Linked DNA regions of Stieleria varia. The protein of the gene in region 2 interacts with the protein of the main gene of each other region in a pairwise test. Links are inferred from orthologs where the notes say so. Each region holds a gene or a part of one and is shown on either strand. Other genes may lie near its edges.

What was found.
Region 1: the proteins of dnaE (region 2) and Pla52nx_RS10265 interact in binary tests that used the Escherichia coli proteins (3 or more experiments, as listed by UniProt). The link is inferred for Stieleria varia from one-to-one orthologs.

What each region holds. Positions count from the first base shown.
Region 1 is NZ_CP151726.1:3,097,807-3,104,706, forward strand. Bases 2,379-5,220 are described here. They hold Pla52nx_RS10265 (pyridoxal phosphate-dependent aminotransferase), read right to left. Parts: upstream 4,437-5,220; coding sequence 3,321-4,436; downstream 2,379-3,320. Other genes in these bases: Pla52nx_RS10260 (phosphatidate cytidylyltransferase), read right to left, coding at 2,379-3,049; Pla52nx_RS10270 (DUF4416 family protein), read left to right, coding at 4,525-5,100. Also shown: Pla52nx_RS10245 (vWA domain-containing protein), read right to left, coding at 1-112; Pla52nx_RS10250 (metallophosphoesterase family protein), read left to right, coding at 416-1,078; Pla52nx_RS10255 (TatD family hydrolase), read right to left, coding at 1,108-1,887; more of Pla52nx_RS10260, read right to left, coding at 1,934-2,378; Pla52nx_RS10275 (peroxiredoxin-like family protein), read left to right, coding at 5,401-6,381; Pla52nx_RS10280 (hypothetical protein), read left to right, coding at 6,823-6,900. UniProt on the Escherichia coli protein: Shows aminotransferase activity with methionine and histidine as substrates, and to a lesser extent also with phenylalanine.
Region 2 is NZ_CP151726.1:3,321,594-3,329,794, forward strand. What follows is about bases 3,958-8,100. They hold dnaE (DNA polymerase III subunit alpha), read right to left. Parts: upstream 7,740-8,100; coding sequence 4,158-7,739; downstream 3,958-4,157. Other genes in these bases: Pla52nx_RS11020 (pyridoxal phosphate-dependent aminotransferase), read left to right, coding at 8,009-8,100. Outside these bases: Pla52nx_RS11000 (sulfatase family protein), read right to left, coding at 1-981; Pla52nx_RS11005 (sulfatase-like hydrolase/transferase), read left to right, coding at 1,159-2,535; Pla52nx_RS11010 (SMP-30/gluconolactonase/LRE family protein), read right to left, coding at 2,661-3,662; more of Pla52nx_RS11020, read left to right, coding at 8,101-8,201. UniProt on the Escherichia coli protein: DNA polymerase III is a complex, multichain enzyme responsible for most of the replicative synthesis in bacteria. This DNA polymerase also exhibits 3' to 5' exonuclease activity. The alpha chain is the DNA polymerase catalytic subunit.

The sequences.
Region 1 (6,900 bases), 230 kb from region 2 along the record:
CGGGCTCATCCTCCAGCTCTTCTTCGCTCCAAGCATCTAGCGAAGTGGACTGGGACGGATCGGGATCGCTCAGTGGCCGACCGGCGTGATCGTTGGGATGGTTTCCGCTCACTTGTGATCATTTCCTAGAAAAGGTTGCTTGGGGAGTCGCCAAAGGCCAACTCCTTGGACACTCAAGCCGTATAGACAGTTTCCCTGACCGGACGCAAACTTGCAACTTGTCTGCCAATCATCGCGGGCCGAGAATGCCGATAGACTACTTTAGAAACGGCAGAATCGCTCGCTTGTACCCATTTCCGCCTCAAATGGGCGAATCAAATCGCCCGCACCCCTCTGCGGAGCTGGATTGGGTCTTCGTTCGTTTTTTGCAGATTCCTGAACCCATTATCGCCATGCCTGCCTTTTCGGAGAGAGCGTGAATCAACGGTTAATCGCAATTGGGGACATTCACGGGTGCCGCCAGGCCCTGGAATCGCTGTTGGAAGTGGTTTCGCCCGACAAAGACGACGTAGTGGTCGCTTTGGGTGATTACGTGGACCGGGGGCCGGATTCCAAGGGCGTGATCGACACACTGCTGGATCTGGGGGGCCGAACTCACTTGGTCGGAATTCTGGGCAATCACGAAGAAATGATGCTGAACGTCCTTTTCCATGGGGCCTCCCACCACAGTTGGTTGCGATACGGTGGCGTCGATACGTTGGAAAGCTACGGTTTTGACGGCGACCTGGATTTCTTGCCGCCCTCGCACCTCAATTTTTTGCAGTCTCTGGGTGACTATTACGAAACGGAAAACCATTTCTTTACCCACGCTGCGTACGATCCCGACTTGCCGTTGGAAGATCAGTCGTCTGAAATGTTGCGTTGGTACACGCTGACCAATGGGATGCCCCCGGCGCACTTCACTGGCAAGACTGCGGTCGTCGGCCATACCGCCAACCGGGACGGCGACATCATCAAAGTCGGCCACTTGATCTGCTTGGACACGTACTGTTATGGGGGCGGTTGGCTGACCGCGATGGATCTCAATAGCGGCGAAATCTGGCAGGCCAACCGTGCCGGGCAGATTCGCGCGGAGTAGCGTCCCATCGAATTGCATGGCGTTCTGGCTCAGCCGAGCTGAAACAGACGCTTGGCGTTTTCGGTAGAGACCTCCGCCAACCGCTCGGGCGAAACGTTGCGTACGTCCGCCAGGCATCTCAAGGTGTGTTCCACTCTCGCCGGTTCGTTGGGGCGTTTGCCGCGAAACGGTTCGGGGCTCAGGTAGGGCGAGTCCGTTTCGATCAACAACTTGTCTTCGGGGACGCGGCGGGCAACGTCGCGCAGGTCGTCGCTTTTCTTGAAGGTCACCATTCCGGCAAAGCTGATGTACAGGCCCATCTGCAGACAGATTTCGGCCAACGCCCAATCGCCCGTGAAAGAATGCATGACTCCCGTCGGCACGGTGCTTTGGCGTCTCAATTGATCGACGATCAATTGGCCGCTCTCGCGCATGTGGATGACCATCGGCAGTCCCGTTTGGCGACACAGTTCCATGTGCCGGTCAAAGTACTCGTGCTGCATGTCAATCGGAGTATCGTCCCAGTAGCAATCCAAACCGGTCTCGCCGATCGCTCTGACCCCCGGATAACCGGCCAGTTCGGTGATGATCTGCCAATCATCGTCTGCGGACTCCGCGATGCTGTTGGGCTGAATCCCGACGGCGGCGTAAAGGAAACCGGGGTACTGTGCCGCCAAGTCGCAGGCACGCCGGCTGGTCGCGGCGTCGATCCCGATCACCGTGATCCCGACCAGTCCGGCTTGGCGAGAACGTTCCACCACGGCATCGATGTCTTCGTCAAACACATCGGAATTGAGGTGTGCGTGGGTATCAAACAGTGGCAGCTTCATCACTTGACTACATTCGAAATGACGGTTGATCTCTCAACCAACGGGATCACGGGACCGAAAAGAAAAATCGTGTCAGGTGATAGAAGACGGGTGCGGCGAAACAGACGTTATCGATTTGATCGAGCACACCCGCGTGTCCTTGCACCAGCGTACCCGTATCGGTCACGCCACGGTCGCGTTTGATCGCGCTCATGGTCATCGTTCCACCACAAGCCATGACGGTTACGACGGCGCCCAACACACCGGCTTCCCAAGGATGGAACGGCGTTGCCCAATACAGCGACGCAGCGACCAACCCTGTTGTCACCATCGAACCCAGGAATCCTTCCCAAGTTCGTGAGCCGTTGATTTTTTCCGCAATCACATGCTTCCCCGCCAACTTGCTCCAACCACGCTCCAACACCGACGCGACTTGAGCGATCACGACGAGGAAGACCAACAGGCTGACGTTGCTGCCTCCCCAAGCCTCCCCGCCTGTGCGAACGAGGTTCAAATCGAGCAACGCCGGAGCATAGCTGAGTGAGTAAACACAGATCAGCAAGCCCGCCTGGATCTTTGCACTGCGTTCCAAAAATCGTTTGTAGTCACCAGCGATCGCAGCACGCGCGGGTATGAACAGACTGGCGTAGACCGGAATCATGATGCTGTAAAAACCATAGAAATCGACATTCGCCGCCCATGGCAGGAATTTGGGCGGATGACTGCCCATTGCGATCAGCAGGTATTGCAACGGAGTGAAGATAAAGAACACCCAGAACAACGTTCGGTGATCGCCGCGCCGAGTCGGCGTCATGGTGATGAATTCACGCAGCGCCCAAAACGACACCAGCCCAAAGAGCACCACGACGCCGAGTCGGTGAAGCAAAAAGCCCAGAAAGAAGATCGCTGTCATCATCCACCACACACGCAGCTTGTGGTTAAAGCGGCGAATGATGGCTGATTCCAACCCCATGCTTTCTCGCCGCGAGAGAATGAATCCCACCAGCGAAGCGACGCCCAACGCCAACACAATCACGGCCAACAAAATCGACGTGTTGGCAGTCCACCATACCGACGGCTCTGAGTTCGTGATCTGCTGTGACAGCATCGCCGAATCAATCGGTGGTACCGGCGTCGGCTCCAGATCGCTGGGCGGCTCAACGGTGACTTGGGACAGGATCAAGGATGGACCGCAACGGAAAGGGAGAGCGAGGGAAACGACGCCAAAATCGAGCAACGGAATCCAACAAAGATTAGCCGAGACGGCTTCCGAACGTAACCTAGTGCTTTGAGCGCGAATTGACATTGATTGGAAATGAGGCAAATACCAGCACGAAGCGCAAGCGAGTGAATAAAACGCCATGAATCACTCGCTTGCGCGTCGTGCTGGTACCAAAGCTCAACTCGCAATTCCGGCACTAGCGACGCTGGCATCACAGGCCCCACCGACCGTCTCATGTCAACTCGTCATGCAAATCCTGCAGCATCTTGATGCCTTTTTTCAACGTTTCGTTGGACGCGGCAAAGCTGATTCGAAAATGGGTGTCGCGGTCACTGAAAATATTGCCAGGAATGATCAAGAGCCCTCGCTCGATCGCTCGTTTGACGAAAGCTTCGCCTCCCATGCCGCCGGGCGCTTTGGCAAACAAATAGAACGCGCCGCCGGGCAGCGTGAACTCGTATCGACCGCTCAAGCCTTCGGCGATCATGTCACGCTTTACCCGATAGTCGTCAATGTACGACTGCAGGTCGATGTCCATCGCACGCAGCGCCCCCCACTGCGATGGTTGCGGCGAACAGACGAACGAGTACTGCTGGATCTTGAGCATCGTCGCCATGATCTCGCTGGGACCGTGGACATAACCGACACGCCAGCCGGTCATCGCATGGCTCTTGCTGAACCCGTCGATCACAATGGTTTGATCGTTAAAGCTTGCCGGTGAAACAAACGGGGCGTCATACTGAAATCGGCTGTAAATTTCATCCGACACCAACGCAATCTCATGCTTGGCCGCCAGTTTCGCGACGGCTTCCAACTGCTCGGCGGTGGCCGACACGCCGGTCGGGTTTGCGGGGCTGTTGACCAAAATCATCTTGGTCTTGGGCGTGATGGCCGCCGCGATCTTGTCCGGGTCCAATTGAAAATCAGGGTAGGAGTCCACCGCCACGGGGACACCACCACACATTTTCAACAAGGCGGGATACATCACAAAATAGGGATCCAGAAAGATGACTTCGTCGCCCGGATTGACCATCGCCATCATCGCCAGCATCAGACCGCCACTGGTGCCGCTGCTGACGAACACGTCGCGATCGGCGTGGGAATACTGGGCATCGATCTGAGCACGCAAGGCCTCACGCAGCGGTGCGATCCCCTGGGTCGGCGAGTAGGCGTTCTTGCCACCGCGAATCGCCGCAATCGCCGCATCCTGGATTTCGACGGGAACATCAAAATCAGGCTGACCGATCGACAGATTGATCGGATCGGTTAGCTTGGCTGCAAGATCAAAGACCTTGCGGATACCGCTACTGTCAAATGTCTTCGTGCGGTCGGCGATCCAAGCATGCATGATAGGGTTCTTTAATCGTTGTTTCGCGTGTGTGAGCATCCGGCGCCGGAAAGCTTGCCAGAGCGGCAGAATATAGCAGGGCAATCAGGTGGCGGAAATCGAGTTGGTCGAACCGGTGATACGGATTTGTGCAGTCATCTCTCGCTATGCCGAAGTGCGTCAGTGGGCGATCGAGCGGATCACCGACCGATGGGGTCAGCTGGTGCTCATCAGCCATGACTTTCCATTCACCGCCGGCGGATTTTACGATGCCCAGATGGGCCGTGATCTTCGCAAAGTCATGGTGGCCTGTCGACAGCCGTGCCAGCCCGATGGATTGGCCGAATGGAAACTGGAAACCAATGCCTGGGAACGCGAGTTCGCTGAGCAATCACAACATCCTGGGGCACAATACCCTGAGTCGCGGCCTTTGAACCTGGATCCAGGTTATGTGACCCAAGCCAAGTTGGTTTTGGCGACCACCAAAGATCGAGATCACCGACTGTACTTGCACGACGGCATCTTTGCCGAAGTCACTTTGAACTACACTGCCAAACAGTGGGTGTCCCACCGCTGGACGTATCCCGACTACAGGACCGACGAGATGAAAGCGTTCGCGCAGCAGTGCCGCGACCACTTGCGGGAACACATCCAGGCGACCGGCCAATTTCGCGCCCGCGTTTGACCAAACAATGAGTTGTGGCATCTTTGGGAAATGCAGATTGTTTTTCATAACCCGACGCGTAAGCGAGGGAATTACCGAGTATCCCTCGCTTACGTGTCGGGTTATGAATCATCCGGGCTAGTGCATCATCCGGTCTTGATTTTGGGGTTAGCCGTTTCGGCGTTAGCCACGGTTGCGTCACGAAAACCGTGGCTAACGCCAAAACGGCTCATCTACCGAACCCACGTTCTAAGACTGGACGATGCACTAGCGGCATTGGCTCACAGATACAACGCAACACGACAAAGTCAGTAGTCTTCTATGAATAAACCGCATCAAAACAACTCCAGACCGTCTCCCCGCTGGATGAGCGTCGTGCTGGTCCTCGCGGCGATATACAACATCGTGTGGGGCATTTGGGTGATCCTGCGTCCCAACGACATGTTCGATTTTGCAAACATTCCTCGCCCCATGTACCCGGCAATTTGGCAATGCGTGGGGATGATCGTTGGTGTTTATGGAGTCGGCTACGCGTGCGCGGCGCGGGACCCGTTGCGGCACTGGCCGGTGACGCTCGTTGGTTTTTTGGGCAAGTTGTTTGGTCCCGTCGGGATCCTGTATGGCTGGCTGACGCTCACACCGGATTCGCCTGGATATTTGCCGCTACGGTTTTCGCTCACGTCACTGACGAACGACGTGATCTGGTGGTTACCCTTCGCTGCTATCCTGTACGCTGCCTTCAAGCATCACAATGCACCGAGTGCAACGAGCGCGAGTTCAACCAGCGTCATGTCCGTCCAAACAGCCAATGAGCAATTCAAGAGTCAACTGGGCAATACGATCGCTCAACTTTCGCGGCAACAAAACGTCTTGGTGTTATTTCTGCGGCACAGCGGCTGTACGTTCTGTCGCGAAGCCCTGTCGGACTTGAGGCAACAGCGTGCGCAGATCGAATCGGGTGGCACCAAGATCGTCATCGTTCACATGAGCGACAACGAAACTTCGCAAGCGTACTTCGCCCACTACGGAGCCGAAGACTTGGATCGAATCAGCGATCCGGATTGCGAGCTTTACCGTGCTTACGAATTGGGGCGAGGCAAGTTCAGTCAGTTGCTCGGCCCGAGTGTTTGGTGGCGTGGATTCAAAGCCGCGATCTTGAACCGTCACGGCGTGGGCAAGCTTGAGGGGGACGGATTTCAAATGCCCGGCACGTTCTTGGTCCGCGACAACCAGATTCAAAAGGCCTACCGTCACGCCACCGCCGCGAGCCGCCCCGACTACTGCGAGCTAGCTGCGGGTTGATCGAGTCGAATAGGGAAACGAGGCAAAGACCAGCACGAAGCGCAAGCGAGTGAATAAATCGCCACGAATCACTCGCTTGCGACGGGTGCTGGTATCAAAGCTCAACTCGCGATTCTGGCACTAGTGCATCGTCCGGTCTTGATTTGGGGGTTAGCCGTTTTGGCGATAGCCACGGTTGTGTCACGAAAACCGTGGCTAACGCCAAAACGGCTCATCTACCGAACCCACGTTCTAAGACTGGACGATGCACTAGTGACTGACGTTCAGAGACCATCCGTTGGCCTAGTACGCTTTCGCTTGCTGCCCACCCCTTGCGCAAACGCTGGGATGCACACCTTTCGCTGAAAATCCCGCCCCCTCTGGTCGAGTTCGGCTGATCTCCCCGTTATATTGTCGGGCAATCAACATTCCTTGGGCTCGTTCGACGGATTCAAAGCTCAGATGGCAACCAAAGCACAACGCAAAGCGCAGAAGGCAAAACGGCAGGAGCGAAAACGACAACGCGCCAAGGTCAAAGAA
Region 2 (8,201 bases):
TGCGAGCATTGTGGGGACGATGTCGATGCTGGAGGTCAGTTCCGGGCGTTCTCCTGCGGGGATGACGCCGGGCAATCGATACATGATCGGTGTTCGGATGCCGCCTTCGTACGGCGTCTGCTTGGAGCGTGGTGCGTACTTGGGGGACTCGGGATCTTGGATCCATCCATTGTCGGTCACGTAGACGACGAGTGTGTTGTCGCGGAATCCTTTGTCGTCGATCATGCCCAGCAGCTCGCCACAGGTTTCGTCGAACCATTCGCACATCGCGTAGTAGCGAGCCACCGTGATCGGATGCTTGTCGGTGTATTTGTCCAACAAACGTTGCGGCGGATTGTGTGGGGAGTGAGGTAGGAAGGGAGCGTACCAGACGAAAAACGGTTTTTTGGATTCGTGTGCCAAGTCGAGGAACTCTTCGACCGGCTGCATGGATTCTCGTCCGATCTTGAGTCCGTCGTCGCCGTGTCGGCCACCTGGCTTGGGGAATCCGCGTGTCATGCCGTGGGTGAAACCGCAGTTCTGATAGCTGCCTTCCCAAAGTTTTCCGCTCTGATGACTGAGGTATCCACGTTGTCCCAAGATTTCTGGAACGGTGTCGAAGCGGTCGAGATAGGAAATGAGTTGAGCACAGCGTTGGTTGTAAAGTTCCGATCCACGCTCGGCGTACTTGGGCGATGGATCATTACCCGTCACGCCGTGCGTCGATGCGTAATGTCCGGTCAGAAGCGTGACCAAGGAAGGTCGACAGAGCGCGGTGGGGACGTAGCCGCGTCGAAACACTGCGCTTTCAGATGCCAATTGATCCAAGTTCGGCGTCTTGATGTCGGGATGGCCCATGAACCCGTAGTCAGTCCAGGCTTGGTCATCCGAAATGATCATGACGACGTTGACGGGATCGGCGGCGCGTGAGGGAGGGCACGCCAAGCAGAATCCGGCCAATGCGGCCAGCACAATGAGGAAACGCGTTTGTAGTCTAAACATGCGAGATTGGTGCATCATGGATGGGAAGGGCTGAATCGTTGGGAAGAGTTGTTTTTGGCAGCGGTCGATTGCTTCCATTAGAATCAGCAGCCCAGACACAATCCACCGCCCTGTTGGAAACCGGTTTTCATTGAAACCATCGCGACCGGTTTTTGCATTCGTTTTACAGGTTATTCCATGCGACACACCAAGATGACGACCCACTCGCTGCGGATTTTTCTTGCCGTCCTGGCACTAACGTGCTTGCACTGGCGTTCTGGTGCGGTTGCAGCCGAGCGACCGAATGTGGTGATGATCCTGGCGGATGACTTGGGCTACGGCGACTTGAGCAGTTACGGTGCGACGGACTTGAGGTCGCCCCACGTGGATCGTTTGGTCTCGGACGGATTGCGATTCTCGAACTTCTATGCCAACTGCCCGGTGTGTTCTCCTACCCGAGCGTCGTTGATGACAGGTCGCTTTCCCGAAATGGTCGGTGTGCCCGGCGTCATTCGGACGCACGCAGACAATAGCTGGGGCTACCTCTCGCCCGATGCGGTGACGTTGCCCACCGTTCTGAAAAAGGCTGGATACCACACCGCGATCGTGGGTAAGTGGCATCTTGGATTAGAGTCACCCCATCGTCCGAACGACCGTGGGTTTGATCTGTTTCGCGGTTATCTCGGCGACATGATGGACGATTACTACAACCATCGTCGTCACGGCATCAACTACATGCGTCATAACGCGGACGAGATTGACCCGTCGGGACACGCGACGGATTTGTTCACTCAGTGGTCGTGCGACTATTTGAAGGAGCGCGCCGAAAACGAACAGCCGTTCTTTTTGTACCTTGCGTATAATGCGCCGCACACGCCGATCCAACCGCCGGAAGATTGGTTGGCGAAAGTCAAAACGCGTGAGCCGGGGATCAGTGACCGACGTGCCAAACTGGTGGCCTTGATCGAGCACATGGATGACGGTGTGGGGCAGGTCATGTCGACGTTGCGTGAAACAGGACTTGCGGAGAATACACTGGTGATCTTTTCATCCGACAACGGTGGACAACTGGATGTCGGAGCCAACAACGGGGCGACTCGAGATGGCAAGCAGAGCATGTACGAAGGCGGCTTGCGTGTGCCGACATGTGCCGTGTGGCCGGGCAAGATCCAACCCGGCAGTCAAACGGGTCGCCCCGGTATCACGATGGACTTGTTCGCCACCATTTGCGACGCCGCTGACGTGGAAATCGAAAATACGATCGACGGGATCTCTTTGCTGCCCACGTTGTTGGGCGAACCACAAGAAACCGATCAACGCGGTTTCTTTTTTCATCGACGTGAAGGCGGGCAACGCTATGGCGGTTTGATCATCAACGCGGTACGCAAAGGGTCGTGGAAACTGTTGCAGAATAGTCCGTTTCAGCCCCAGGAATTGTACAACGTTGAAACGGACCCCTTGGAGCAAGAGGACGTTGCAAAAAAGAACCGCGGAAAGTTCAACGAACTGTCCGCGGAATTGCGAGTTCAGGTCCAACGAGGTGGCACGGTTCCGTGGCAAAAGCCTGAGAAGTGATACCTCACAAACGTTTGACCCGCAGCCGAAGGCGTAGGTGACGCTGCCAAACGGATTGAACCGCAGAGTCAGATGCCGCTTCCGCCTGCGTTTACCGGTCAAACAGGGTCGCGTCGGTACTACTACTACTTCATCTTGACGCGGCAGAGATAGCTGTCGGCGGTGAGGTACAAGTAGGTTTGATCGGTGTCGAAGGTGCAGTTGCTGGTTCGCTCGCCGGTGATCAGACGTCCCAATAGCTGACCGGAGGGCGACATCACGTAGATCCCGCCGGGGCCACTTGCGAACAAGGTGCCGTCTTTGGCGACCACCAGGCCGTCGGGGAGCCCCGGGAACTCTCGCATGTATTTCCTGGCGTTGAGCAGTTCCTTGCCCGCGCCGAGTTTTCCATTTTCCTGAATCGGGAACGACATCCAAATCGGATTGCCCGGATCACTTTGGGCGACGTACAAGGTTTTTTCATCCGGCGACAATCCGATCCCGTTGGGGCGTGTCATTTGGGTGGTCAGCAAGTCCAATGTGCCGTCTTTGTTCAAGCGATAAACGCCGCAGAAATCCAGTTCACGACGCGGATCGTCTGCTCGCTCGGGCAGGCCGTAAATCGGATCGGTGAAATACACCGAACCGTCTTTGGAGAACACGAGGTCATTGGGGCTGTTCAAGCGTTTGCCCTGGTAGTTGTCGACCAGCGTCCGCTTGCCGCCGCCATGAGTCAGCACGGAAACGCGTCGATCGCCGTGTTCGCACATTGCCAGTTGTCCATCGGGATCCAACGTCAAGCCGTTGCTGCCGGGTTCCAATCCGTAGTACGTCGTGCCGGTGTAGCCGCTGGGAGAAAGGAACAGTGAGATGCCGCCCGACTGGTTTTCACGCTCGGCGGGTGACCAGCGAAAGATGCTGTTTCGCGGAATGTCGGAAAACAGCAAATGCCCGCCACGATCATCCGCGACCCACACGGGACCTTCCGTCCAAGTGAAGCCGCCGGCAAGTACTTCGATCTTTGCGTCTGAGCCAACCAGTTGATCAAAGGCATCGTCGAGCTTTTCGATTCGCCCGATATGTTTGGGCGTTTGAGCGGACACGATGGAAACGAAAGCGGCGAGAGCCAGGAATAGCGAGTATCTCATGGGAGGGATTACCTTGGTGGGGAACGTCCGGGCAAAGTCAAACGGCCAGCATTGTAATTGGATTGGGGTGGGCAATGGTCCACGTAGCCCGAGACGTGGAACGTCGAACGACAATTGTCGCTCGATTTTCCAAATCGATAGCGTGCCCCGGTAAGCGTTTGCCGTATCCAAACGCTTTCTTGCGCAGACGGCCCCCTCCCTCGCATTCGCCTCAGCGGCTCTGCTCGACCTCCCCCAAGTTCCTTGGGGGAGGTGACGGTGTGTGTTGCGGATCGATGCGGTTGGTGGCGTTCGTTTTCGACTTGGAAAGTCGAACGACAATTGTCGCTCGACTTTCCAAGTCGATAGCGCGACCTCTCCGCCGACAAGTCGGGGGAGAGGTGCTGGGGTGGCCGTTTAGCGCTGGCGTGCAGCGTAAACCGCTGGGCAATTGTCCGAGACGAACCGGGGTGAATAGCGTCTTGTAAGAAACGCTGCTACGTGAGTTTGTGGCTGCTACCTGGGTTTGCTCATCATCAGTCGGTAGTTGCCACTGCCGAGCAGGTCGTCCACACGTTGACGCATTTCGGGGGTGATTTCAACGCGGAACTTGTCGGATTTCAGGTGGACCGTTTCTCCGCCGTTGAGCTGCATGCTGAAAAGTAGTTCTTTGCTGCCGGGATATCCACGTAGGATTTCTCGTAGGCGATTGACGGTTTCACCGTTGTGCTCTGCCTCGTCCAAGCAGATTCGCATTCCGTGCGTGTAGCGGTTGTCGAGTTCGGAAAGTGGGATCAATTCATCGATCACCAGGTTGGCTTCGTCGCCGCCACCGCGTCGATCCACCTTGCCTTTGGCCAAGACCACCGCGTCGGGTTGAACGTGATCGCCTGCGGTCACAAAACCTTTGGGCCAAACGATGCAACGGATCGCACCCTGCATGTCTTCCAAGTCAAAGTTCGCGTATTTGGATGGTTGACCGGGTTTAGGGTTTTTGGTGTGTGCGATCTTGATCGAGCTGATCATGCCACCCATGATGACTTCGCCACGATCCTTGACATCCGTCAACTGGTCCGTCGTGTGGGTGCGAAAGGTGGAGAGTTTCGGTTCGAATTCGGCCAGCGGGTGGCTATCGAGGTAGTACCCCAGGACTTCTTTCTCGTAGGCCAGCTTTTCACGATCGGGCCATTCCTCCATGTCGGGCATGGGAACGGCTTGCTTGGTCTCATTCACATCTTCGGCTTCTTCGAACGCTCCGAACAAGCTGGTTTGGCCGCTCTTCTTGTCGGCTTGGATTTTCGCGCCGGCTTGAACGGCGCGTTCGATCATCGCCACCAGTTGGCTTCGTTTGGCGCCAAAGCTGTCCATCGCACCGGCTTTGATCAGCGTCTCGATGGCGGACTTGTTGCATGCGCTGGGGTCAACGCGTTCGCAGAAATCAAAGATATTCTTGAAGGGGCCATTCTTTTTGCGCTCGGCTTCGATCGTGACCGCGGTGGAACCGCCGCAGCCTTTGATGGCCGAGAGAGCAAAGAAAATCTTGCCATCGGCGACCGAGAAGTTGGCTTCGCTGGTGTTCACATCTGGAGCGACGACATCGATGCCCATTCGGTCGCAATCCTCCATGTGCTCGACCAAGGCGTCCTTGCGTTTGAAGTTGCGACCGTCGATATCGCTGGACAGCAATGCCGCCATGAACTCGACCGGATAGTGTGCTTTCAAATAGGCGGTTTGAAACGCGACGAGCGCGTACGCGGTCGAGTGTGACTTGTTGAAACCGTAACCGGCAAACTTGACGATCAGGTTCCAAATGTCCTCGGCGTCCTTCTTTGCCAGTCCGTTTTCGACGGCGCCGGCGATGAAGATCTCTTGGTTCTGATTGATCAGCGATTCTTTCTTCTTGCTGATCGCCTTGATGCACGTGTACGCTTTGGCCAGCGGCACGCCGCCCAAGCGGTTGAGGATCCGCATGACCTGTTCTTGGTAAACCATCACGCTGTTGGTTTCTTCCAAGATCTCTTTGAGCACCGGGTGCTTGTACTCGGGCTGTTGACGTCCGTGTTTGATGTTCACGTAGTCATCGACCATGCCGCCTTCCAACGGCCCTGGCCGATACAACGCGGCGGTAGCGATGATGTCGTTGAACCGGTCAGGCTTCATCCGTTGCAGCAAGTCACGGATGCCGCCCGATTCCAACTGGAACACGCCCTTGGTTTCGCCACGTTGCAGCAAAGCGTAGGAGGCTTTGTCGTCCAGTGGAAATTTCAGCGGATCGACTTTCTTGCCAGTCGTCTGTTCGATCAGTTGAACACTGCGGCTGAGCATGGTGAGGTTGCGAAGTCCGAGGAAGTCCATTTTCAGCAGACCGCTGGCTTCGACGTCGCCCATCGACCATTGCGTGATGACTTCCTGTTTGCCCGGCACACGTGTCAGAGGAACGTATTCCGAGAGCGGCTTGTCGGCGATCACGACGGCGGCGGCGTGGGTACCGACGTTTCGGGCTAGGCCTTCGATTTTCATCGCCAAGTTCAACAGCTCACGGACTTCCGGATCGCCGTCGTAGGTTTGTTTCAGATCGGCGCTCTTGTCCAGGGCCTTTTTGATCGTGATCTTCAGCTCGTCGGGGACCATCTCAGTGATCTGGTTGACGCGGGAGAGCGGCAGACCGAGCGCTCGTCCGGTGTCTTTGATCGCGGCCCGTGCGGCGAGTGTTCCAAACGTGCCGATCTGGCAAACGTTGTCGTTTCCGTAGCGTTCTTTGACGTACTCGATGACTTCGACCCGACGTTCTTTTTCAAAGTCGATATCGATATCGGGCGGCTCGGTTCGGCTTTCGTCCAGGAACCGTTCGAACAACAAGTCGTATCGCAGCGGGCACACGTGGGAGAGGTACAACGCATAGCAAACAATCGCGCCGACGCCGCTACCCCGGGCCGTTGCGGAGATGCCTTTGTTGCGTGCGTGGATGACGAAGTCCCAAACGATCAAGAAGTACGTCGGGTAATTCAGTTTCTCGATCACAGCGAGTTCGCGATCGAGTCTCGCCATGACTTCATCGGACAATTTGCCATCGATGATCCGTTCATCATCGCCCTCGTATCGCTCCAGCAACCCTTCGATGCACAGTTGTCGCAAATAGTCGATCGGCTTGAGTTCGTCGGGGCATTCGAAATGTGGGAAGTAGTACTTGCCCAATTGCAGGTCGATGTCGACCGTGTTGGCGATCTCTTGGCTACGAGCGCAGGCGTCCTCCATGCCGACGAAATTCTCGTACATCTGATCGGGACTGCGGAGAAAGAACTGATCGTTCTCCATTTTCATTCGCGACGTGTCCGTGCGAAAGCGTCCCGTGTTGATGCACAGCATGATGTCCTGTGCTTCCGCGTCCGATTGATCCACGTAGTGACAGTCGCTTGTCGCGACCAAGGGCAACCCCATTTTGTTGGCGATGTCGACTGCGCCTTCCAACTGCATGCGTTGGATATCCAGTCCGTTGTTCATCACTTCGATGAAATATCGATCGCCAAACACTCGGTGGAACCAACCGGCGATATCACGTGCTTCCTTTTCATGCTCGGAGACGTCCGTGCCCTTCATCACCGCGCGGCTGAACTCGCTGCTGACGCAGCCGGAGAGGCAAATGATGCCTTCGTTAAACGTCTCCAGGATTTCTTTGTCGATCCGCGGCTTGAAATAGAATCCCTCCAGCGAAGCTGCGCTGGCGAGTTTGATCAGGTTTTTGAAACCGGTTCGATTTTTCGCCAGCAGGGTCAAGTGATAACTGGCATCTTTGCTGCTCGATGCGCCGCCCTTTTCGAAACGGCTGCCCGGCGCGATGTAGGCTTCGTAACCGATGATCGGATTGATCCCCGCGTCCTTGGCGGCTCGGTAAAACTCCAACGCCCCGTGCAGGTTGCCGTGGTCGGTCAACGCCAGCGAGTTCATCCCGTGATCGACCGCGCGTCCGACCAGTTTCTTGATATCGCCGGCACCGTCCAACAAGCTGTAGTGGCTGTGGCAATGCAAGTGGACAAAGGGGCGTGCGATTGCGGATGTTTCGGCCGATAAATCCTGACCGGGTGTGATGATTTGGGACATCGTGTTGGAATCCAGTTCGTTGCGATAGTCGGTGGAACGCAGAATCACCAACCTAACGCAGTTGGGAGACGGATGTCAGGCACTTGATTTTCAAATTCCAATGCGGTAGTCGGCGGCCTGGATTGGGTCTGCTTGTCCGCCCTGCAAACGACGCGTCAGGAATATTTTCACGAGGGGCAAAATCCCCGGCTGATAGAATTCGGGACCACCGTGTCGACGTGCCCTTTTACATTGACTGTCCAACCACTTCATTTCATTGGGAACATTGTATGCCATCCGCATCCAGCGTCACGTTCAGTCGATTTGCCAGCGGGGTCACGACGGAATCGGCGTTCGACGTCTTGGCGGTGGCCAAGAAACTGATTTCCCAGGGCAAGGATGTGTTCGAATTAGAGATCGGTGACAGCCCATTTCCGTCGTCGCCGTCGGCCATTCCGGCGGCAAAGGCGGCAATGGATGCGG